DNA from 2 places in the Mesorhizobium sp. M1A.F.Ca.IN.020.03.2.1 genome. Region 1 is predicted to be linked to the other one. Evidence: riboswitches for the same ligand, from Rfam matches in the RefSeq annotation. Region 1 holds a riboswitch; the other holds the start of a gene.
What was found. Region 1 has a riboswitch for thiamine pyrophosphate ahead of thiC (phosphomethylpyrimidine synthase ThiC). Riboswitches for the same ligand answer to the same signal wherever they lie in the genome.

Region 1 (14,909 bases):
GGGCCGGCCGATGCCAGCATCGACAATCAGCGGAATGCCGGGGAAATGGCCGCGCAGGCTTCGCAGCGCATCGGGGTTCTGCGGCCCGCGTGCGGAGCCGATCGGCGCGCACCAGGGCATCAAGAGCCTGCAGCCGGCGTCGAGCAGGCGCTCGGCAACGATGAGGTCGTCGGTCGTGTAGGGAAACACCTCGAAGCCTTCAGAGGCAAGGATCCTTGCGGCTTCCACCAATCCGAATACGTCGGGCTGCAGCGTATCGTGGTTGCCGATCACTTCGAGCTTGATCCAGTCAGTGCCGAACACCTCGCGCGCCATCCGCGCCGTGGTGACCGCTTCCACCACCGAGTGGCAGCCGGCGGTGTTGGGCAGCACGCGAACGCCGAGCGACTGGACAAGCGACCAGAACTGGCCGCCGGCTTTGCCGCCTGAGGTTTCGCGGCGGAGCGACACGGTGACGATCTCCGTGCCGGACGCTTTCACCGCCTCCGCCATGACGGCAGGCGAGGGGTAAAGCGCGGTGCCCAGCAGAAGGCGGGACGAGAGTTTCTGTCCATGGAACTCGAGCATGGGATCAGCCTCCCTTCATCGGCGAGAGGATTTCGATGCGGTCGCCATCGGTGAGCCGGCAGCGGTCCCGTTCCCTGGCCGGTACGACGTCACCGTTCCGCGCGGTTGCCAGCCAGCCGCCTTGGAAATCGAGTTCGCTGAGCAGCGCGGCAAGTGTTTCTGCTGCGACTTCATGGGCTTGGCCGTTAACGGTGAGCTTCAAGGGCAAACTCCTTTGCTCCAGGATCCCAGGATGAGGTCGGCTGCCCGCCGCGCCATGGCCGGCGCGAGCAGGAAGCCGTGGCGGTAGAGGCCGTTGATGCGAATATTCCCCCCGTCGCGCTCGACGCGAGGCAAGTTGTCGGTGAATGCGGGACGCACGCCAACACCGGTTTCGACCAGCTCGGCTTCGCCGAAGGCCGGATGCAGCGCATAGGCGGCGCCGAGCAGCTCCATGGTCGAGCGCGCGGTGATCGGGCCTTCGGTATCGCACTCGATCATCGTCGCGCCGACCATGAACAGGTTTTCCGCGCGGGGCACGACATAGACGGAGACGCGCGGATGCAGCAGCCGCACCGGGCGGGCCAGCGAGATCTCGTGCGTTCGCAGGATCAGCATCTCGCCGCGCACGCCGCGCAGTTCCGGTCGCCTGTCACCGCTGCCGGTGCAGTCCACCTCAATATCCTGAGATGCCGGCGCCGAGTTGCGGCCGAACTCGACGCGCGCGCCCATCCCGCGCAGCTTGTCGCGCAGGGAAAGCAGAGCCGTCCGTGGGTCGAGATGCGCTTCCTCAGCGAAGAACAGCCCGCGCCCGAACCGGCCCTTGAGCGCCGGCTCGAGTGCCGCGATTTGGCTGGCGTCCAACTGCCTGAAGCCGGATGTGCGGCGGCCGAAGCGGTCGAGTTCGCCGGCATCGCGGGCAGACGCCAGCACCAGCGTGCCGCGGCGCGCGACATGGCCGGGCAAGGCGGCGTCCCACCAGTCGGCTGCGCCGCGTCCGAGCGTCAGTACGGTCGCTTCGGCGTTCTCGCGCTCGCACCAGGGCGCGAGCATGCCGCCAGCCTGCCAGGAGGCATTGCCGGCGATCTCTAGCCGTTTCTCGACCACGGTCACATCGGCGCCGCGCGTTGCCAGCTCGTGCGCGAGCGTCAATCCGGCAACGCCAGCGCCGCGAATGAGCACCTTCATGGCGTGTCCGTGCGCTCGGGGGTGCTGTCGAGCGGCATATAGAGATCGCCGCCGTCGCGGTACTTCGCAGCCATGGCCGCGAGCCCTTCCTTCTGCGCTTCCGCGCGGATGTCGTGCGAGATCCGCATCGAGCAGAATTTGGGACCGCACATGGAGCAGAAATGCGCCACCTTGTGCGCCTCCTTCGGCAGGGTTTCGTCGTGGAAGGCGCGCGCCGTCTCCGGATCGAGCGACAGGTTGAACTGGTCCTCCCACCGGAACTCGAAGCGCGCCCTCGACAGCGCGTCGTCCCTGACCTGGGCGGCCGGATGGCCCTTGGCGAGGTCGGCGGCATGAGCGGCGATCTTGTAGGTGATGACGCCAGTCTTGACGTCGTCGCGGTCGGGCAGGCCGAGATGCTCCTTCGGCGTGACGTAGCAGAGCATCGACGTTCCGAACCAGCCGATCATCGCCGCGCCGATGCCCGATGTGATGTGGTCATAGCCCGGCGCGATGTCGGTGGTGAGCGGCCCGAGCGTGTAGAACGGCGCTTCGCCACAGACCGCGAGCTGCTTGTCCATGTTTTGCTTGATCTTGTGCATCGGCACGTGGCCGGGGCCCTCGATCATCACCTGGCAGTCCTTGGACCAGGCGATCTTGGTGAGCTCTCCGAGCGTTTCCAGCTCGGCGAACTGGGCCGCGTCATTGGCATCGGCGATCGAGCCGGGGCGAAGGCCGTCGCCGAGCGAGAACGCCACGTCATAGGCCCGGGCGATGTCGCAGATCTCCTCGAAATGCTCGTAGAGAAAACTCTCCTTGTGGTGATGCAAGCACCATTTGGCCATGATCGAGCCGCCGCGCGACACGATGCCGGTGACGCGGTCGACGGTGAGCGGGATATAGGGCAGGCGCACGCCGGCATGGATCGTGAAATAGTCCATGCCCTGCTCGGCCTGCTCGATGAGGGTGTCGCGGAACACCTCCCAGGTCAGTTCCTCGGCGACGCCGCCGACCTTCTCAAGCGCCTGGTAGATCGGCACCGTGCCGATCGGCACCGGCGAATTGCGCACGATCCACTCGCGGATGTTGTGGATGTTGCGCCCGGTCGAGAGGTCCATCACCGTGTCGGCGCCCCAGCGGATCGCCCACACCATCTTCTCGACCTCTTCGGCCATCGACGAGGTGACGGCGGAGTTGCCGATATTGGCGTTGATCTTGACCAGAAAATTGCGGCCGATGATCATCGGCTCGCTTTCCGGGTGGTTGATGTTGGACGGGATGATGGCGCGGCCGCGCGCCACCTCGTCGCGCACGAATTCCGGCGTGACGAAATCGGGGATCGCGGCGCCGAAGTTTTCGCCCTCGCGTTGGAGTTTCGAACGCAACTGCTCCCGGCCGAGGTTCTCGCGGATGGCGACGAACTCCATCTCAGGCGTGATGATGCCGGCGCGCGCATAGGCGAGCTGTGTGACGGCGCGGCCGCCGGCCGCGCGCAACGGTCTGTTGCGAACCGGGAATTCCGGCGTCAGGCGATCGGCTGAGACGAAGCCGTTGTCTTCCGGCTTGATCGTGCGGCCCTCGTAGCGCTCCACGTCTCCGCGCGCCTCGATCCATGCCTCGCGCAGCCGTGGCAAGCCACGCTCGATGTCGGTTTTCATCGCGGTGTCCGTGTAGGGACCGGACGAGTCATAGACCGTGACCGGCGGCTCGCCGGCGCTCGGGTGGACCGAGATCTCGCGCATCGGCACCCGCAGCTCCGGGTGGAGCTGACCGGGTTTGTGGACCTTCTTCGAAGCGGGCAATTCGCCGACGGTGACGGTCGGGGTGTGGGCATTCATGAGTGAGCCTCCTTGCTCGAGTGCACGGAGACCCAGTCCACGCGATGAGGAGGAAGTGACGCTTCGCTTAGGATGCGGGCACTGCCCGAATGCCGAAGCCGGATTGCCGACCCGCGAAGCTTCGCACCGTCCCTACGCCAGTATGAACTGGATCAGGTTCAACGGGTCACTGCGCGCTATTAGCAGTATCTCAGCCCCTTGCCGGGACTCCCCTGGTGAGGCGCCTAGGTTGGACGATGCGACGCTATCCTGTCAACTCGACTTCATGACTTCTCCAGCCTCGAACAAGCGACGAGAAGCGGCGCAGCCACGCAGCTTTGATCGAGCATCTCTTACATCGACGCCCATTGAGCCACGACCCGGCGCGCGTCGAGCTGGCAGTCGGGGCCCACTTGTCATCCGCCAAGGAAACGCTTTTGCGATCCCTTGTGGCGGCGGATTGAAGAACGCATTTTTCGCCTCGAAGAGCATCTGTTCGGCGTCCACGGACGCTGGTTCGATTTGTTCAGGACCGAGTTATTGCGCAGCCGTAAGGGTCGAGTTGCAGCGTTCCTTCAACGGCCTTGCCCGTCAGCAGGTCAAGGCCCTTTGGGACGTTGGGTACGATCACGGCGACTTCCGTGGTGTTCAGCACGAACATCAGCCGGCGGTCGTCGGCTTCCCTGACAGAGACCTCCACCCCGGCAGGCAGGTCGGGCAGCAAAGGCGCTATACCGGCTTTGGCCAGCACGACATCGACAAGCTTCTCCGTCAGTTGCGGCGTGAGATACGTGCCGACATAGACAACCCGACCTTGCCCGACCTTGCGGGCGGTAATTGCCGGAGAGCCGGCGGCGAAGCGGTTCGACCAGATGCCGAGCACCTCGGTGTCAGGCGCTACATCAAGCACCTCGTACAAATGCGCAGCCTGGAATTCTTCATTGCCAAGGGTGAACAGGTATTTGCGTTCCGCGGACGAGGCCGGGAGCGGCGGCGGTGCATAGGCGCCCATCGGAGCCGGACGAAACAGCGAAAACAGGCCGCTGCCGCCTTCGGGAACGACGCGGCCGAACTCCGCCACCCTGACGCCGCTCAGGGCTGCAAGGGCCTTGCCGGGCGCCTGCTCGCGAATGATGTGGTTGTTCTCGTCCCTCGTCGCGCTCAATGCCGACAGGATCAGCGTACCGCCGTTGCGGACGAATGTTTCGACAGCCTCGTTCCATTCATCCTTCCACATCACCCAATGCGGGACGTAGAGCGCCTTGAGCCGCGAAAGATCGTCTTCGGGATGAATGAACCCGCATGCAATGCCGTTCTGATAGCAGTGGCGATGAAGCAGCGTCGCGTCTTCGAGCGGACTGGGGAGGCCGATCGGATAGGTCTTGTGAGCCTCCTGGTTGTCGAAGTCCGCGCCGGCGATGCCGAGGTCCATGCGCACTGCGGTGCCAAGAATCTGCTCCTTCGCGGCGGCGATCTCATGGAAGAAGCGGCTTGCCTCGTCATAGCGGCGGCGCGGCACGTCGTCGTGATCGATGACGCCCATCCAGTAGATCTCGGCGCCGAAATGCGCGGGACGCCAACGAAAGAACATGACACCGTCGGCGCCGCGCGCCACCGAGGTCATGGCCATGCGACGCATCTCGCCGGGCTCCGGCGTCATCGTCGAGAAGCCGGGCTGGCTGCCGAAGCCTGAGGCCTGCTCCGGAACGATGAAGTTGCCGGAATAGGCGCGGCATATGTCGAGATGGAGGGCCTGGGTCGCCGCATGCCCGCCGGTTCGGCGCATCTCGTCATAGAGCATCGGATAGATGTCGAAGCCGATGAAATCGAGATCCTGTCCGAACTGACCGCGGAAGTCGATGTCGGCAAGCTGGCCAAGATTGTGGAAGATGAACCAGTCCGGATTGGCGGCACGCAGGATCTCGACCTGGTCATGTTGGAAGGCGGCGGTCGCTGCGGCCAGAAAGCGATGGTAGTCCTGCACATGGCCGGGGCTGGGGTAGGACGGCATGAGCGGTCTCGGCAGGTCGATCTGCGAGAAATCGTCGTAGGCCGTCGCCCAGAAGTGGCCGCCCCAGGCGAAGTTCAGCGCCTCGATGGTGCCGTAGGCCTTCTGCAGGTATTTCTGGAACTCCAGCCTTGTCGAAGGCGCGAACCATTCCGACACCGTGGTGTTGAGCTCGTTGTCCGTCTGCCACCCGATCACACGCGGGTTGTCCCGATAATGCTCGGCCATGGCGCGGGTGATGCGGCGGCTGTGGGCGCGGAATACCGGGCTTGTGGTGTCGGCATGCTGGCGCGATCCGTGGCTCGAGGCCCGCCCATTTATGTCAACGCGCAGCACTTCGGGGTAGTTGACGGTGAGCCAGCGGGGAGGGGTGGCCGTCGGCGTGCACATAATCGTGTCGATCCCCGCTCGGCCGAGAAGTTCGATCGCCCGATCGAACAGGCCGAACTCGAACTTGCCTTCGCGGGGCTCGAAAATGTGCCAGGCGAACTCTCCCATCCGCACCGTGTTGACGCCGGCGGCGGCCATGCGCTCGGCGTCACGCTGCCAGCAGCCTTCGTCGACATGTTCGGGGTAATGAGGTGCTCCGAGCAGAAAGCGGTCAAGATTGAGGGGCCGCCATACGGATAGCGGAGCGGGCTCTTTGCGGTTCATGCGTATGGGACTTTCGAAATTTCGAGGTTCAGATCGAGGCGACGGGTTTTCTTGGCGTGAGCGTGCGGCCATCGGGGCCGAAGAGGTAGGCGTCGCCGGCTTCGAAGCCGACCTGCAACGCGGCGCCGACGCCGAGGGTAGAAACCTTGTTGAGCTGAAGCGTGAAATTGCCGGTGCCGCTGTCGGAATTGGTCGTCTGAAGCGGAGAGCCGTCGACGTAGAGGACAGTTTCGCGCCCCAACTGCTCGACCAGACGGACCTGGCTGGAGAAGGCCGGCATTACGTCGTCGCTTGGCTCGACGACACGCAGGGCCTCCGGACGAATGCCGATGGTCACGGCATCACCAGCCGAAAGGCCGCCGGCGTCGATACCATCCAAGGTGATGGCAGGGAGGCCGGCGGCGGCTACCGAGACGCTGGATGCCTCGACGCTCACTGCTTTCGCTTCGATGAAATTCATGCGTGGCGCGCCGAGGAAGCCCGCGACGAAAATGTTGGCAGGGTTGGCGTAGAGCTCCAGCGGCGAGCCGACCTGCTCGATCCGGCCCTTGTTGAGGACCACGATCCGGTCGGCCATGGTCATCGCCTCGACCTGGTCGTGGGTGACGTAGATCATCGTCGATCCAAGCTGCGCGTGCAGGCTCGAAAGTTCCACTCGCATCTGAGTGCGCAGCGCGGCATCGAGGTTCGACAGCGGCTCGTCGAACAGGAACACCTCGGGCGAGCGGGTGATCGCGCGACCGATCGCGACGCGCTGGCGCTGCCCGCCCGACAATTGCTTCGGGCGCTTGTCGAGCTGCTCCTCCAGACGCAGGATCCGTGCTGCGCGTTTGACGGCAGCGTCGATCTCGGTCCTGGGCCGGTTGGCCATCCGCAGGCCGAAGCCCATGTTCTCGGCGACGGTCATGTGTGGGTAGAGTGCATAGGACTGGAAGACCATTGCGATGCCGCGGTCGCCGGGCTCTTCCCTGGTGACGTCGCGCCCGTTGATCACGATGTGGCCGGAGTTGATGGTTTCCAGCCCGGCGATCGTCTTCAGCAATGTCGACTTTCCGCAGCCGGAGGGGCCGACCATGACGACGAACTCGCCCTTTTCGATCGTCAGGTCGACCGTCTTCAGGGCATGGTAGCCGGCATAGTGCTTGTCGACTTTTCGCAATTCCACGCTGCTCATTTCGAGGCGCCTTTCCGTGCGTGTCGGGTGCGGCAGGGTTCGCGGATCATCCCTTGACGGCTCCCATGGTGAGGCCGGCGACAAAGTGCTTCTGCATCATGAAGAACATCACGACCGGGGGCAGGGCGACGAAGATCGTGGCCGCCGAGACGATGTTCCAGGCCGATGTCCATTCGCCGCGCAGATTGTTCAAACCTGCGGTAACGGGTTTGACCGCGTCACTCTGGGTAAGGACGATCGCCCAGAAATAGTCGTTCCAGACGAAGGTGAAGGTGAGGATCGCGAGTGCCGCCAGTGCAGGCCGGACCAGCGGAACAACCACGTGGCGCAATGTCTGGAACGGCGAGGCGCCTTCGGCGCGCGCCGCCTGGAACAGTTCGCCCGGGAGAGCGGCGATGAAGTTGCGCATGAAAAGCGTGGCGAAGCCGGTCTGGAAGGCAATGTGGAAAACGATCAGCGCATAGACGGTGTCGTAGAGACCCAGCCTCACCATCAGGTCGCGGACCGGGATCATCATGATCTGCGCCGGCAGGAAATTGCCACCGACGAAGAGGGCGAAGATGAGGTTGGAGCCACGGAACTGGTAGCGCGACAAGACGAAGCCGGTCAGTGTCGACAGGATGAGAACGCCGATGACGGACGGAATGGTGATCAGCAGGCTGTTCAGGAAAAAGCGCAGCATGGCGGTCTGGTCGAAAACCGCCTTGTAGTTGTCGATCAGGCTGAATTTCTGCGGCCAGCCCCAATAGTTGCCGGCCATCAGCTCCTCGTTGGAACGGATCGAGGTCAGCATCACGGCGAGCAGAGGCAGCAGCCACAGGATCACGACCAGGGTTACACCACCTAGATAGAGGGCTCGCTGGATCCTGGCGTTTTCGGGAATGGGGCGCGGGTACATCAGGCGTTGCTCCGCTCGGCCTTGATGAGGCCACTGAGATACCAGGCGATGAAGACGATCATGATCACGAACAGCACGGTGGCGATCGCGGCGCCGTAGCCAAAGCGGTAGGAAAAGATCGACTCCTGATACATCTGGTAGGCGAGCACGGTGGACGAGCCATAGGGGCCGCCACTGGTCATGACCGCGATCAGTCGAAGGAGCGCAGCGCACCGATCACCGTCACCGCGATGGCGATGAAGCCGACCTGCGACAGTTGCGGCAGGACGACATGGCGCAACATGCGCCAGCCGCGCGCACCGTCGACGCGTCCGGCGGCGATCAGATCGTCGTTGAGGCTGTTCAGTCCCGCCAGGAACAGGATCATGCAGAACGCGATCTGTGGCCATAGACCGGCGGCGGCTACCGCGAAGGTGACGAAGGTCTCGTCTGAAAGCAGCGCCGGGGCGGTACCGCCAAAGGCGCCGAAGAGAAGCTGCAGCAACCCGAAGTTTGGATCATAGACCCATCCGAACACGACACCGACGGTGACGGTCGCCAGCACAAGCGGCACGAAGAACAGCGACTTGAGGATGCGCATGCCGCGGATCTGCTGATTCACGATCAGCGCAAGCGCCAGGCCGGTCGGCGGCGCCAGCATGAAGATCAGCAGCCAGATTACGTTGTTCTTGAGCGAGACGTAGAACTGCGGATCGTCGGCCAGTTCGACATAGTTGGCGAGCCCGACCCAGGTCTTGGCGCCAATCCCATCCCAGTCGTGCAGCGAAATCCAGACCGTCTCGATGGAGGCGGCAAGGATCACCGAGCCGAACAGGATGAGGCCCGGCAGCAGGAAAAGTACCGGCGTCAACCAATGACGATTTCTGCGCCAGACAGGAGGCATGGCGTTCCATCCGAAAAAAGAGAGACGGGAGCCGCCGAAAGGCGGCGCCCGTCAGCCAGGGAGGATCAACCGAAGATTCTCTTGCGGGTTTTTTCGAGGCGCTTGAGGATCTGCTCACGTCGCTCAGGCTTGACCATGAATTCCTGCAGCCCCGCCATCCCTTCCTGGGCCATGTCCGGATCGGTGTCGCGATCGTAATATTGCGATGTTCCAACCACTTTCTTCAGTTCCTCGACCGCAGCATTGACCAGCGGGTCCTTGCTTGGCGGGCAGTCGTTGCGAGGCGGGATGGCGCCTTCGGCGGCGAGGAATGCGCCCAGATTTTCCGGCTTGTAGAAATAGGCGAGGAAGTCGCGCGCACCCTGCTTGTTCTTCGCATTCGCCGGAACGTGGATGGAGTTGACCGAAAAATCCTCGTAGCGGGCGACCCCGGGAACGATCTCGGGAAATGGCGCGTAGGCAAGCTGAGGCAAATCCGCTTCCGGAAAGGCGGATCGAACGAAGCCGCCCAGGTCCATCATTGCCGCCTTCTTTTGCGCTAGGGCAGCACCCGCCTGCTCCCATCCGAACGAACTGTGGCTCGGCGAGAAGAAGCCCGCCTTGATCAGATCGTTCCATTTGTCGAAGACTGGCGTCAACATCGGATCGGTGTAGGGAACTTTGCCGTCCATCAGCGCTATGTGCTTGTCGAGCCCGTTGATGCGCAGGTTCATGTGGTCGAACCAGCCGCCCGCCGGCCAAAGCTCCTTGGTGCCCATGCTGATCGGGATCATCTTCGCGGACTTTGCCGCCTCGCCGAAGGCGAGGAAGTCGTTCCAGGTCTTGGGCGGCGTCCAATTTTTTTCGGCGAAGACGTCCTTGCGATAGAAGAGGCCCCAGAGAAGACCTCCCATCGGCAGGCCATACTGCTTGCCGTCGACGGTGACCGCGCTTGTGGTGGCACCGAGTACGCTCTTGTAGTTCTCCTTGGCGAACAGATCGGAGATGTCGTCAAAAAGGCCCTTGTTGACGAAGGCCTTCATGCGGTTGCCGGAAAACCAGAAGCAGATATCCGGAGCGCCGACGACAAGATAGCTGCGGATTGCCGTCTTATGGGCCTCGTGGTCCATGTTGTTGATGACGATCTTGGTGCCTGATTTTGCCTCATACTCGCTCGCCAGCCGCTGCAGGATCTGGCGTTGCTCGACATTGCTGAGGTTGGAAATGATGGTGATTTCCTGAGCCTGCGCCAAGGCCGGGAGGCAAAGACCAGTCGCCGAAGCGGCGAGTGCCGCGCCAGTGCCCTTGAGGAAACGGCGCCTTGTTGTGGTTAACGCGGAAAAGTCGGTGGTCATGGCTTCTATCTCCTCCCTGAGAACAGCCGGATTCCAATTGAACCATGCGAATTCGTAGCGTATGGATGTCAGCATGGTCAATACTTAATTTACAAAATTAATTATGAGGCAGGAATGAAGCTCAAAGGCGATCAGCAAACGGCCCGCGCGATCAACCGGCGGCTGATCCTGAACCTGCTGCGAAGGCAAGGTGCTATAAGCCGCGCCGAAATCGCCTCTGTTACGGGCCTCAGCCCCGCGGCGGTGACGTTCGTCGTGTCTGAATTGCTCGAGGAAAATATTCTGGTGGAAGGGGAGGCGAGTCTTGGCGCGCCGGGACGTCGACCTATCCCGATCAATATAAACTACGCCGGCAGGCTTGTGGCCGGGCTCAAGCTGAAGGTAGGCGGCATCGATTGTGTGCTGACCGATCTTGCCACGACTCCACTTGTTACGAAGCAGGTCGTTGTCCCCGATCTGTCGCCACAAAGTACGGTGGAGGCCTGCGCCTCGGCAGTCGAGGAGCTGGTTTCCGACCGCAGGGCACCGAAAGGCGCCCAGCTCAGCGGGATCGGCATCGCTGTACCAGGCGTCATCGATAACGGTGTCTGCCGGTTGAGCCACCGGTTCAATTGGGCCGATGTGCCGATCGCTGCGATGCTTGCCGAACGCGTGCGCGTACCCGTCTGGGCGGACGACGACACCAACGCATTTGCGCTCGCGCAACAATTGTTCGGACTTGGCCGGCATCATCGCACCGTCGGGGCCCTGGCCATCGGGGCCGGCATCAGCTGCGCGGTGGTCATCGATGGCTCTGTCCATCACGGCGCGAATGGCGCCGCGGGCAAGATGGGTCACTCGACATACGATCCGAACGGGCCGCCATGCGAGTGTGGCAGGCGCGGTTGCCTGCAGACCTTCTTCTCGGAACCGGCCCTGGTGCGGCGATGGAAGGAGGCCAGGCGACTCGCTGGTGAAGTGACGCGCCACGACATGCTGAACGCGGCCAAGACTGGAGACCGGGCAGCCATAGACCTGCTGCAGGAGGCAGGCGAGGGGATTGGACGATACCTGGGCGGTTTCTGCAATATCATCGATCCGGAAGTGATTGTCGGCGGGGGCGAAGCCGTCACCTTTGGCGACTATCTGTTCGGGCCAATGCGCGATGCATTGAAGCGTTATGCCATGTGGAACCCGCCACCGATTACACCCGATTGGGCAGACGATTCCTGGGCGCGTGGCGCCGCGGCGCTTGCGACCCAAAGGCTCTTCGACTTCGAAAGCAGCCCCGGAGAAATCGCCGGCACTGGGCTGCAACGATCAATGGTCAAGTAGCTGCAGGACCAAAGCGGCGTCCTCGTCCCGATTTCGGGCCTTCGTCTCTGCGCGCCTTTCCGTAGCCAACTGTTTGGAAAAGCGATGCTTGGCCGATGGATGAGGTTCGTGCAAAAGGGCGCCGGCCGAATGGAAGAAGACCGGCGCGAAGGTGCCGGTCTTGATGTCGTAACGAGCAGAGGAGGTCGGCGACCTCCGGTCTCGGATTGCCTGAGCAGTCAAGCGGCCTTGAGGTTCTTCAAGGCCTTTTCGAAGGCATCCTTGATCGGCATGGATACGTCTTCGGTGGCTCTCAACATCACCGCCTGCAGGGTCTTGGCCTGCTCGACGGAAGTGTCGATCTGTTTGTTCACGAAAGCGGCCTGCAGCTCGAAGAACTCGGACGGCGACTTCACGGCAACCAGTGCTTCCAGGTGAGCGAAGCCGGCTTCGGCATTGGCTTGCAGAGCTGCAATCGTCTTCAGCGACACCTCGTTGCGGGTGGTCTTGGCCACCTCAAGGGTCGACTCAAAAGCCTTTTGAGTCGTCTCGGCGTTCGATTCCAATTTGGAAAATGCTTCCTTCGCCTGCTCAATGCCCTGTTCGGCGACAGCGCGAACCTGCTCGGTAACCTTGTACGGCTCGTAAGTAGCGGATTCCGCGTTTTCGATCGTTTCGGTCTTGCCGGGGATCTTGGACATTTTCCATCCTTTTCCAGAGAGTGGCATTACACAAAGCCCCCCTGTTTCATCTACGAATTTATGAAGGGGCGAATTGCCGCTCGAGGGCACCACTGCGGCGGCCCGGCGCGCCGCTGGCGGCGATCGGTGCTAACGAGATTGACCGTCACCTTCTTCGACCCAAAAAGGAGCGGCCTCTTCGCAATCCATCGCTGCATTCGACCCTGGCGCGACCTTCTCAGTTATTCTTGTACAGCCAAGACTCCGTCTCATGCCAAAACGGCCAAGGCGTCGGCGAAGAAACGGTCGCCGCCGAAATTGCCTGATTTCAGGGCAAGCAGCAGCTCGCCGTGCGGGCTGCCGAGTGCACGCAGCGCTGGGACACCCGCGGCGATTTCGGGGCCCAACTCGAAGGCGGCAATGGCAAGCTGGTCCACGACGGCGCCGGACGTCTCGCCGCCCGCCACGACCAACCTGCGCACGCCGAGTTCGACCAGACCTTCGGCGATGGTCGCCAACGACTGCTCGATCGCATGACCGGCAGCGTCGCGTCCATGCCGCGCCTGCAGCGCCGAAACCACCTCGGGCGATCCGCTGCTGGCGATGAGGACGGGGCCATCGGCCAAGCGGGCGGCGGCCCAGGCGAGCGCACGGTGCGTCTCCGCCACTCCGCTCATCAGCCTTTCCGGATCGAGCCTCAGCACCGGCATCGTCTCTTCGGCGCGGGCAATCTGCGTCAGTGTCGCCCGCGAACAGCTGCCGGCGAGGCACGCCGCAGGCCCCTCGACCGGCCGCTCCCGCAGCACCGTCCGTTGATGGCGCCGCGCGGTGCCGGCGGCGACCAGGCCGCGGGCGAGACCCAGTCCCAGGCCGGACGCTCCGACCGACAGGCGTTGTGCCAAGGCTGCCGCGCCGATCGCTTCAAGATCGCTCTCAAAGACGGCGTCGGCGATTGCCGCTCCGGCTCCATCTTGGGAAAGCGCCGCGTTGCGCGCGCGGATCGCGTCTGCGCCGCGCGCGACCGTCGCGAGGTCGACCGACCCGACCGCTGCCATGCTCTGCCGGGCGAGTACGCGCACCAGATTGGCATCGCGCATGGGATTGAGCGGGTGATCCTTGAGCGGACTCTCGTTGAGCGGCACCGCGCCGACGAAAAGATTCCCCTGGTAGACGGTTCGGCCGGTTTCCGGAAAGGCCGGCGTCACCAAAACCGATTTCTCATCCACGTCGTGACGCAAGGCGTCCAGCACCGGGCCGATATTGCCGGCATCGGTGGAATCGAAGGTCGAGCAGATCTTGTACATCACATGCGCTGCCCCGCGGGCGCGCAGCCATTGGTCGGCCGCGCGAGCGCGCTCCACCGCCTGCGCTGCCGCAACCGAACGGATCTTGAGCGAGACGACAACCGCGTCGACCTCGGGAAGATCCAGACCTGCGGCCGGAATGCCGATGGTTTGAACCGTGCGAAGACCTTCCTTGGCGAGCGTGTTGGCCAGGTCGGACGCGCCTGTGTAGTCGTCCGCAATTGCGCCGAGGGCAAGGCTCATGGCGAAACTCCGATGCCAGCCTGGGGAAGGGGCTCGCCGGCAAAGGGGGCGAACCAGCCGAGCCCCTCAAGTGTCGTGCCGCTGGGCCGATATTCGCAACCGACGAAACCATCATAGCCCAGCCGGTCCAGTTCCGCGAAGATGAACCGGTCGTTGAGCTCTTCCGAAGTCGGCTCATGGCGGGAGGGCACGCTTGCTATCTGGACATGGCCAATGATCGGCAGCAGCCGGCGCAACGCCATGACGACATCGCCATGCAGGATCTGGCGGTGGTAGACATCGAACTGCAGCTTGAGGTTGGGCAGCGCCAGTTCGCCGATGAGCTGTTCGGCAAAGTCGAAGTCATTGAGGAAATAGCCCGGCATGTCGCGACCATTGATCGGTTCGATCACCAGATCGATGCCGCGATCGGCAAGCTTGCCGGCGGTCCAGAGGATCGCTTTGCGATAGGCATCCATGGCCGCCCTGTCCCCGCGAGCGGCGAGCCCCGACATCAAATGCAGGTGCTTCACGCCCGTGGCCTCCGCGTAGGGAAGGGCAGATGCCACGGCGGCCTGAAGCTCGGCGAACCGATCGGGCAAGGCGGCCAGTCCTCGCTCGCCGGCGGCCCAATCGCCAGGCGGCAAATTGAACAGAGCCTGGGTCAAACCGTATCTGCGAAGTCGCTCGCCGATCACCTCGGGCGTGTGCTCGTAAGGAAACAGGAATTCGACCGCACGGAAGCCGGCATCGGCGGCCGCCTGGAACCGATCCAGGAACGGCCACTCGCTGAACATCATTGTCAGGTTGGCGGCAAAGCGGGGCATGGGCGATCCAGTCTTCCTCAGGCCGATGTCAGGCCGGTTTGGCTAGGTTTGCGGGTTGTAGGCAGTTCGGTGCCGGTGATCTTTGCGTAGAGCCGGGCGACG
Region 2 (9,027 bases), on a different contig from region 1:
ATTGTCGGGCATAGACATGCAGGCAGTGTCATGGGCGCGGGCGCTGGCTGCGCCCTATGTTGCGCGTGGCATGACCGTGCTGGTCAATGGGGTGGTCGGGCCCCGTGGCGACGGCTACCGCATTGACACAGTCATGACGCCCGCCGAGGCCGAGACCTATCACGGCGATCAGGTCAAGGCGTTCCGCGATGCCAGCGCCGATATGGTCAGCGCCATCACGATGACCTATGCGCAGGAGGCTGCCGGAATAGCCTGTGCCGCGATGGCGGTGGGGCTCCCGTCGGTGATTTCGTTTACCGTCGAGACGGACGGACGCCTGCCTTCGGGGGAGAGCCTGAGAGACGCCATCGAGACCGTTGACGACGAAACGGACGGCGCCCCCGCATATTTCATGATCAACTGCGCGCATCCGAGCCATTTCGACGCCGTCCTTGCCGGCGACGGACGCTGGATCAGGCGCATTCGCGGCGTGCGGGCCAACGCCTCCGCCAAAAGCCATGCCGAGCTGGATGCGGCGACCGAACTCGATCCAGGCGATCCTGTCGACCTCGGCCGGCGCTACCGCGCCATGCGCGACCGCTTCGGCCAGATAGCCGTGCTTGGCGGCTGCTGCGGCACCGACAGACGCCATATCGCTGCGATCTGCGAGGCCTGCCTCTGAGCCTTGCCTATAGCGGCTAGCCTTCCATCTCCTCGCGCAGCATCTCCAACTCCAGCCACTCTTCCTCAAGTGAGGTCAGCGTGGTGCGCTCCTTGTCGAGCGCGGCGATGGTCTTCTGGAACGATGCGGGATCGCGCTCGTAGAAGGACGGGTCGGCGATATTGTTCTCCAGCCTTGAGATGGACGCGCTCACCGCCTCGATCTTCTTCGGCAGGGATTCCAGCGCGAACTTCTGCTTGAAGGAGAGCTTCTTGGCCGGGCTTTTAGCGCTGGTCTGTTCGGCCCTGGCCGTCGCTTCGTTCGCTTCAGCCTTCGGCCTTGCCTTGCGCTCCTCCAGCTTCGAGCCGCCGCGTTGCGCCAGCATGTCGGAATAGCCGCCGGCATATTCGATCCAGCGTCCGGCGCCGTTGGGCGCGATCACGCTGGTGACTGTGCGGTCAAGGAAATCGCGATCATGGCTGACCAGGACGACCGTTCCGGCAAAGCCGGCGACCAGTTCCTGCAGCAGCTCCAGCGTCTCCATGTCGAGGTCGTTGGTCGGCTCGTCGAGCACCAAAAGGTTCGCCGGCCGCGCCAGCACCCGGGCCAGCAGCAGTCGCGCCCGCTCGCCGCCCGAAAGCTCGCGCACCGGCGTGCGCGCCTGCTCCGGCTTGAAAAGAAAATCCTTCATATAGGAGACGACGTGGCGCTGCTCGCCATTGACCACAAGGTTCTCGCCGCGCCCGTCGGTCAGGTAATTCGCCAGCGTCTCCTGCGGGTCGACGGCCTCGCGCTTCTGGTCGAGTGTTGCGATTTCCAGATTGACGCCGAGCCGCACGGTGCCGGCATCCGGCGGCAGCTCGCCGGTCAGCATCTTGAGAAGCGTCGTCTTGCCGACGCCGTTCGGCCCGACAAGGCCGACGCGGTCGCCGCGCTGAATACGGGTCGAAAAGCCCTTGACCACGGTGAGGTCGCCAAAACTCTTCTCGATGCCCTTGGCTTCGATCACCAGCTTGCCGGATTCAGCGGCGTCGCTTGCCACCATCGTCGCCGAACCCTCGGCGCCGCGATGGCTGCGAAAACGCTGGCGCATGGCCTGCAGCTCGCCGAGCCGGCGCATGTTGCGCTTGCGCCTGGCGGTCACGCCATAGCGCAGCCAATGCTCCTCGCGCACGATCTGGCGGCCGAGCTTGTGCTGTTCGCGCTCTTCCTCTTCAAGCACCTGGTCGCGCCATTCCTCAAAGTGCGCGAACCCCTTGTCCAGCCGGCGCGTCTGGCCGCGGTCGAGCCAGACGGTGGCGCGCGAGACGCGCTCGAGAAAGCGGCGGTCGTGCGAGATCAGGATCACGGCCGACGAGGTGCGGGCAAGCTCTTCTTCCAGCCATTCGATGACCGACAGGTCGAGATGATTGGTCGGCTCGTCGAGGAGCAGGATATCGGGCTCCGGCGCCATGACGCGGGCGAGTGCTGCGCGGCGCGCCTCGCCGCCGGAAAGGTCGTTCGGCCGCTCCTCGCCGGTCAGGCCGAGATGCTCCATCAGATAAGTGGCGCGATGCGGGTCGTCGGCCGGCCCGAGGCCGGCTTCGACATAGGCGCGCACGCTGGCGAAGGCATCCATATCGGGCATTTGCGGCAGGTAGCGCACCGTTGCCGAGGGCTGGCGGAATACTTCGCCGTCCTGCGGTTCGATCAGCCCCGCGACGATCTTGAGCAGCGTCGACTTGCCCGAACCGTTGCGGCCTACAAGCGCGATCTTCTCGCCGGCGGAGGCGCTCAGTGCCGCGCCGTCGAGCAGCGGCGTGCCGCCAAAAGTCAGTTTTATGCCATCCAGATTGAGAAGAGGCGGGGCCATGTCAGCTTTCGGGAAGAGGATAGGGGTGGGCGAGCAGCAGCGCCCGGCCACGCTCGAGCGCGATCTCGAGCCGACCCTTGATCTCATTTGATATGGTAAGCGATGAGCCGAACGCCACCTCGACACCGTCCAGCGGCCATTTGGCGCCTGAGACCGTCAGGCCGGCGAGGTCGGAGAAGCCGAGCACCGAGAACAGCGTGCCCTCGGCGTAGTCGAAGCCGGCTTTGCCCGGCAGGATGGGCACGCCCTCCTGGGCGCCGCTGGTCAGCAGCACGGTCGTGCCCGCCTCGGCCAGCCGCACGCTTAGAGCCAAATGCAGAAAGGCATGATCGGCGCGCTTGCCGCCGAAGGCGCCGGCCAGCACCAGGCTGGTGGCGCCGCGCGCCAGCGCCTCGGCAATGGCGAGCTCGCCGTCGGTCATATCCTTCTCGGTCGGGAAAATCTTGCGCGGCACGGCGGCCAGATTCTCCGGCAGGCTCGCCGGCACCGAGTCGAAATCTCCGACCCAGAGCTCCGGCAGCAGGCCAAGCATATCGGCATGGCCGATACCGGCATCGGCGGCGATGATGCGGGAGCCTTCGATCTGGCGATCGAGCCGAGGCGTGCGGACGAGATCGCCGCCAAGCAGGATGGTGAATGTGCCCATGGCCGTCGCCCTTACCAGCCCGGCCAACGAAACGGAAGCGGGCGCGTCCAAACGGAATCGCACTTCGCTACCGCGGTGAACCCTGATGGATGCCCAGGAAACTTCCGCTTGCGCGCCGCATCGGCCGGGCCTATGTCTCGAAATGCTCTAACGGGGTGCCGGACGCTGATTTTGCGAACCGGCTGAGAGGCACAAAGCCAACCCGCTGAACCTGATCCGGTTTGTACCGGCGGAGGGATTAGACGTTTCGGACCATCCGACGCCTCAATTCCTTTAACGCGAACGAAGGAGGCGCCGATGCGCTCGCTATTGTCCAACCTTGTTCTTGCAGTCGGCCTTGTTTCGCTTTTGGCAGGCGGACCTGCCGAGGCTAAAGACAAGCTTACCGTCTACACCTACGAAAGCTTCACCGCCGACTGGGGCCCCGGGCCCGCGGTGAGGAAGGAATTCGAGGCCGAATGCGGCTGCGATCTTGAATTCGTCTCGGTTGCCGACGGCGTGGCACTGCTCAACCGCGTCAAGCTGGAGGGCGCCGGCACCAAGGCTGATGTCGTGCTCGGCCTCGATACCAACCTGACCGCGGATGCCAAGGCGAGCGGCCTATTCGCGCCGCATGGCGCGGTGGCCGATTTGAATGTGCCCGGCGGCTGGAAAGACGACACTTTCGTGCCTTTCGACTACGGCTATTTCGCCGTCGTCTACGACACCGAAAAGCTGAAGACCCCGCCGAAGAGCTTGAAGGAACTGGTCGAGGGCGCCGGCCCCGACAAGATCATTATCCAGGATCCGCGCACTTCGACGCCGGGCCTCGGGCTGCTGCTGTGGGTCAAGTCGGTCTATGGCGACAAGGCGCCGGAAGCCTGGGCCAAGCTGAAGCCGAAGGTGCTGACCGTGACGCCGGGCTGGAGCGAGGCCTATGGTCTGTTCACCAAGGGCGAGGCGCCGATGGTTCTCTCCTATACCACTTCGCCGGCCTACCACATGGTGGCCGAGAACACCGAGCGCTATCAGGCGGCGTCCTTCGAGGAGGGCGAATATCTGCAGATCGAGGTCGCCGGCATCACCAAAACCGGCGCGAAGAACCCGCTGGCGGAAAAATTCATAGCCTTCATGACCGGGCCCAAGTTCCAGGACATCATCCCGGAGACCAACTGGATGTTCCCGGCCGGCAAGACCGACAAGCCGCTCAACCCGGCCTTCGAAAAGCTGGTGAAGCCGACCAAAACCCTGCTGTTCAGCCCGGACGAGGTGGCGGCCAACCGCAAGGCCTGGGTGGATGAATGGCTGGCGGCGATGAGCAAGTAGGACGCAGGATGGCGCTTGAGCACCCCCCTCTGTCCGGCCGGCCATCTCCCCCGCGCAGGGGGATCGGTGATTTCGCTAGCCGCCGACGGTGTAGGAAGAGCGGCAAAGCTGCCAATCTCCCTCCTAGAGAGGGAGATGTCCGGCAAGACAGAGGGGGGCGCGACGGAACGCGGCGTTCGCTAGCTCGAGCCAACGTGGTGCAGCGTGCAATCCACGCCGCGCCCTGACCCTCGCATCACTGCCGGCATCATCGCCCTTGTCGCCATTACTTTGCTCATCGGGGGCGCCTTCGCCGGCCTCATCCTCGAAGGCGCAAGCGGTCCGTCCAGCGCTGCCGCGGCCTTCGACAGCTATCTGCTCCGCGTCGCCCGCTTCACGCTTTGGCAGGCGCTGCTGTCGACATTGCTTTCGGTCTTGCCGGCAGTGTTCGTCGGCCGCGCCCTGTCCAGGCAAACGAACTTTCCCGGACGTCGCCTGATCCTGCAGTTGTTCACGGTCCCGCTGGCGCTGCCGGCTATCGTCGCCGCGCTCGGCGTGTTGGCGCTTTACGGCCATGCCGGTTATTTTGCCGGCATCCTCGGCACGTTCGGCGGTGGGGAATGGCCGGGCATTTACGGCCTTTCCGGCATCCTGGTCGCGCATGTCTTCTTCAACCTGCCCTTGGCCACGCGGCTGTTCCTCGAGGCGCTCGGCACCGTGCCGGCCGACCAGTGGCGGCTGGCGAGCCAGCTCGGTATGGACGCTCGGTCGGCCTTCCGGCTGATCGAATGGCCGGCGCTGCGCACGGTGCTGCCGGGGGTCGCCGGGCTGGTCTTCATGCTGTGCATCACCTCCTTCACAATCGTACTGACGCTGGGTGGCGGGCCGGCGGCGACGACGCTAGAGGTCGCGATCTACCAGGCGCTGCGCTTCGATTTCGATCCCGCGCGGGCCGTGACACTAACGTTTCTGCAGATCGTGCTGACCTTCGTCGTGGTCGCCATGCTGACGCGACTCGGCGCCAACACGGTCGGCGATGCGAATCTGCCGGTAGCGCCACGCCGCTATCTTGCGACCAGCACCACCGAGGCCGTGTTGAATGCCGGCCTCATCGTGCTTGCGCTGCTGTTCGTCGCCGCACCGATGGCGGCGACCGTGCTCGCCGGGCTGGAGGCGGATCTCGGCCGGCTGGCCGGCGAGGACGCCGTGCGCCGCGCGACGCTCACCAGCGCCGGGCTCTCCTTTCTCTCGGCGCTGTTTTGCGTGATGCTGTCGCTGTCGCTGATCGCCGCCCGACGCGCACTGGCCCTGAGGCGCCGCGCGGGCGGCGCCATGTCGCTGCTCGAACACGCCGCCGACACCGGCGCCGGTTTCGTGCTGGTCGTGCCGCCGATCGTGATCGGCGCCGGCTGGTTCCTGGCTCTGCGCAACATCACCGATGTGTTCGCCATCGCACCCGTCATGGTCGTCGCGGTCAATGCGGTGATGGCAATGCCTTTCGCCATTCGCGCCGTCCGCCCTGCCTATGATGCGGCGAGCGAGCGCCACGAGCGACTCTGCCTGGCGCTCGGCATTTCCGGCTGGAACCGGCTGCGGCTGGTCGACTGGCCGTCGCTGCGGCGGCCCTTGGCCACCGGCTTTGCGTTCGCCATGGCGCTGTCGCTCGGCGATCTCGGCGTGATCGCACTGTTCGGCAGCGATTCCGTCCAGACCTTGCCCTATCTTCTACTCGCGCGCATGGGCAGCTACCGGACCGCCGACGCCGCGGGGCTGGCCTTGCTGCTCGGCCTCGTCTGCCTGCTGCTGGTTGTCGCCGCCGACTGGCTGGGGCGGGAGGCAAAGGCATGACGAGGGATAATAATGGCATCGCGGCCACGAAGGGCCTGGCCGTCACGTTGGACGGCGTATCCTTCAGCTATGGCGAGGCATCCTTCCGGTTCGATGTCGAATTCGCCGCCGGCAGGATCACCGCCATCATGGGGCCGAGCGGTTCAGGCAAGTCGACGCTGCTCAATCTGGTGGCCGGCTTCGAATCACCAAATGCTGGCAAGGTGCTGATCGGCGGGATCAATGTCGACAATGCGCCGCCCTCGGCGCGGCCGGTGTCGATGGTGTTCCAGGAAAACAACCTGTTCGCCCATCTTTCGGTCGAGGGCAATGTCGGGCTTGGCCGCTCGCCATCGCTCAAGCTCACGGCCGACGACCACCGCGCGGTCGCGGACGCGCTGGGGCGTGTCGGCCTCGCCGGCAAGGAAAAGCGGCTGCCGAGCGAGCTTTCCGGCGGCGAGCGGCAGCGCGTCGCGCTGGCGCGGGTGCTCATACGGGACCGTCCGGTGCTTCTGCTCGACGAGCCTTTCGCCTCGCTCGGCCCGGCGCTGCGCGAAGACATGCTCGATCTCGTGGCCGGCATCCACGCCGAGCGACAGATGACCGTGCTTTTCGTCACGCATCAGCCGCAGGACGCGCGCCGCATCGGCCAACGGATCGCGTTCGTCGACGAGGGCAGGGTCGCGGCAACAGGGTCGGCCGCCGATTTCTTCGACGGTGCTGGACCGGAGGCCTTCCGGCGCTATATCGGCGATCGAGGCGGCAGCGTTGCCGGATGACAACACATTGCCCGGAAGCGGACATAATTTACGGCCAAACCGGCTGCGGGTGATCAGGCGTTTGCTTGCCTTGTCCGGGGGAGTGTGGCTAGGTCCGGCCATGCTGGTCCGGGTGGGCCGTGATTTGCCGCAAGATTACGAAAGGAAGCCGATCTGACAGCCGGCATCGAGAGGGTATGGACTAAGCCGCTGGCGCGATTTTTCGCGATGGCCGGCTTTGCCGTGGCGCTGGCGAGCTGCCAGATGTTCACGCCGCCGGACGTGCAGGAGTCCGGCTTCCAGCCCTCCGACAAGCCGATCACCGTCGACAATGTCGTCGCCAATGCCAGGCTGGCCGAAATGGCCAAAGCGCAGCATCCGCGGATTCTCGCCACTTATGGCGGCGAATATTCCGATCCGAAGCTCGAGCGCATGGTGGCCAAGGTCGTCGGCAATCTGACGGTGGTCTCGGCCAATCCGACCCAGACCTATCGCATCACCATCCTCAACTCGCCTAACGTCAATGCCTTCGCGCTGCCGGGCGGCTATCTCTATGTCACGCGCGGACTTTTGGCGCTGGCCAATGACTCCTCCGAGCTTGCGGCCGTCATCGCGCATGAGATGGGCCACGTCACCGCCAATCACGGGTTGCAGCGGCAGCAGCTCGAGGCCGAGGAAGGCCTGGCGACCAAGGTCGTCTCCGACGTGCTCGGCGACAGCCCGACCGCCAAGGCCGCGCTCATCCGCGGCAAGCTGAGGCTTGCGCAGTTTTCGCGCAACCAAGAACTGCAGGCCGACGCGATCGGCATCAAGTCGATCGGCGAAGCGGGCTATGATCCCTATGCGGCCGGCCGCTTCCTGCAGTCGATGTCGGCCTATACCGATTTCCGTTCGGTCAGCGGCGCCACGGATGCCAGCCTCGACTTCCTGGCCACGCATCCCAACACGCCGCAGCGCATCGAGCTGGCGCAGCGGCTCGCCCGCAACTTCGGACCGCCCGGCGTCGGCACGCGCGACCGCGATGCCTTCCTCGCCGGCATAGACGGGCTGCTCTACGGCGACACGCCGGAAGAGGGCTATGTGCGCGGCCAGACCTTCCTGCATCCCGGCCTTGGCGTGTCGTTCTCGGTGCCCGAGGGTTTCGTCATCGACAATTCGGCGGCCGCGGTGACCGCGACCGGTCCGGGCGACATCGCCATCCGCTTCGATGGCGTGGCGATCGACAAGTCTGTGTCGCTCACCGACTATATCCGCAGCGGCTGGGTCGCCGGACTGGACGATGCCAGCGTGCGCCAGGAAACGGTCAACGGCAACGAGGCGGCGATGGCGCATGCCAGCGCGCAAGGCTGGCAGTTCGATATCGCGGTCATCCGGGCCGGCGGACAGGTCTACCGGCTGCTGACTGCGGCACCCTCGGCCAGCACCGCGCTGGAGCCGGTCGCGCGCTCCGTCAGCAGCTCCTTCCGCACGTTGAGCGCGGCCGAGAAGGCGGCGCTGAAGCCGCTGCATATCCGGGTGGTCACTGTGCAGCCCGGCCAGAACATGGGCACGCTTGCCGCTCAGATGGTCGGCGTCGACCGCAAGCTCGACCTGTTCCGGGTGCTCAACGCAATGTCGCCGGGCGCGAGCGTGTCGGCCGGCGACAAGGTCAAGATCGTCACCGACAAGTAGGGTCGGCATCCGCGCAAGTGCTTCCGCAACGAATCAGCCGCGCGCTTCTATTCGGTCAAGCCGGGCGCGCGGCTGCCGCAGCAATCAGAGCCCGCCACTGCTGCCGCCTTCAGGGCTGGTCTGGCCGCCGGTGCTGCCTCCGCTGCCCTCACCACTTTGGCCGCCGCCGCCGGACCCTGAATGATCGCCGCTACTGCCGCGCCAGGGCGCCGGTCCGGTATCGGTTTGAGGTGGTTTGACCACTGTCGGGACTGTCACCGTCGGCGTCTTCGGCGCGGGTGTGCGGACAACCTTTACCTTGGTGACTATTTTCGTCACGACCTTGGGCTTGCACACTGCGACCGTTAAG

Region 2: another riboswitch for thiamine pyrophosphate. It lies ahead of thiB (thiamine ABC transporter substrate binding subunit); the one in region 1 lies ahead of thiC (phosphomethylpyrimidine synthase ThiC).

Annotation. Positions count from the first base shown of each region.
Region 1 covers NZ_RZSV01000013.1:9,900-24,808, forward strand. The annotation lists gene EOA79_RS04070 (thiazole synthase) at 1-567, opposite strand, end outside; gene thiS (sulfur carrier protein ThiS) at 572-769, opposite strand; gene thiO (glycine oxidase ThiO) at 766-1,734, opposite strand; gene thiC (phosphomethylpyrimidine synthase ThiC) at 1,731-3,551, opposite strand; TPP riboswitch at 3,663-3,775, opposite strand; gene EOA79_RS04090 (beta-galactosidase) at 4,057-6,192, opposite strand; gene ugpC (sn-glycerol-3-phosphate ABC transporter ATP-binding protein UgpC) at 6,221-7,366, opposite strand; gene EOA79_RS04100 (carbohydrate ABC transporter permease) at 7,413-8,264, opposite strand; partial or broken gene EOA79_RS04105 (sugar ABC transporter permease) at 8,264-9,147, opposite strand; gene EOA79_RS04110 (ABC transporter substrate-binding protein) at 9,213-10,481, opposite strand; gene EOA79_RS04115 (ROK family protein) at 10,596-11,795, shown strand; gene EOA79_RS04120 (phasin) at 12,014-12,475, opposite strand; gene otnK (3-oxo-tetronate kinase) at 12,724-14,001, opposite strand; gene otnI (2-oxo-tetronate isomerase) at 13,998-14,807, opposite strand; gene ltnD (L-threonate dehydrogenase) at 14,825-14,909, opposite strand, start outside.
Region 2 covers NZ_RZSV01000189.1:775-9,801, reverse strand. The annotation lists gene EOA79_RS24225 (homocysteine S-methyltransferase family protein) at 1-661, shown strand, start outside; gene EOA79_RS24220 (ABC-F family ATP-binding cassette domain-containing protein) at 678-2,492, opposite strand; gene EOA79_RS24215 (thiamine diphosphokinase) at 2,494-3,138, opposite strand; TPP riboswitch at 3,280-3,393, shown strand; gene thiB (thiamine ABC transporter substrate binding subunit) at 3,436-4,443, shown strand; gene thiP (thiamine/thiamine pyrophosphate ABC transporter permease) at 4,648-6,270, shown strand; gene thiQ (thiamine ABC transporter ATP-binding protein) at 6,267-7,028, shown strand; gene EOA79_RS24190 (M48 family metalloprotease) at 7,236-8,678, shown strand; partial or broken gene EOA79_RS24185 (tetratricopeptide repeat protein) at 8,763-9,027, opposite strand, start outside.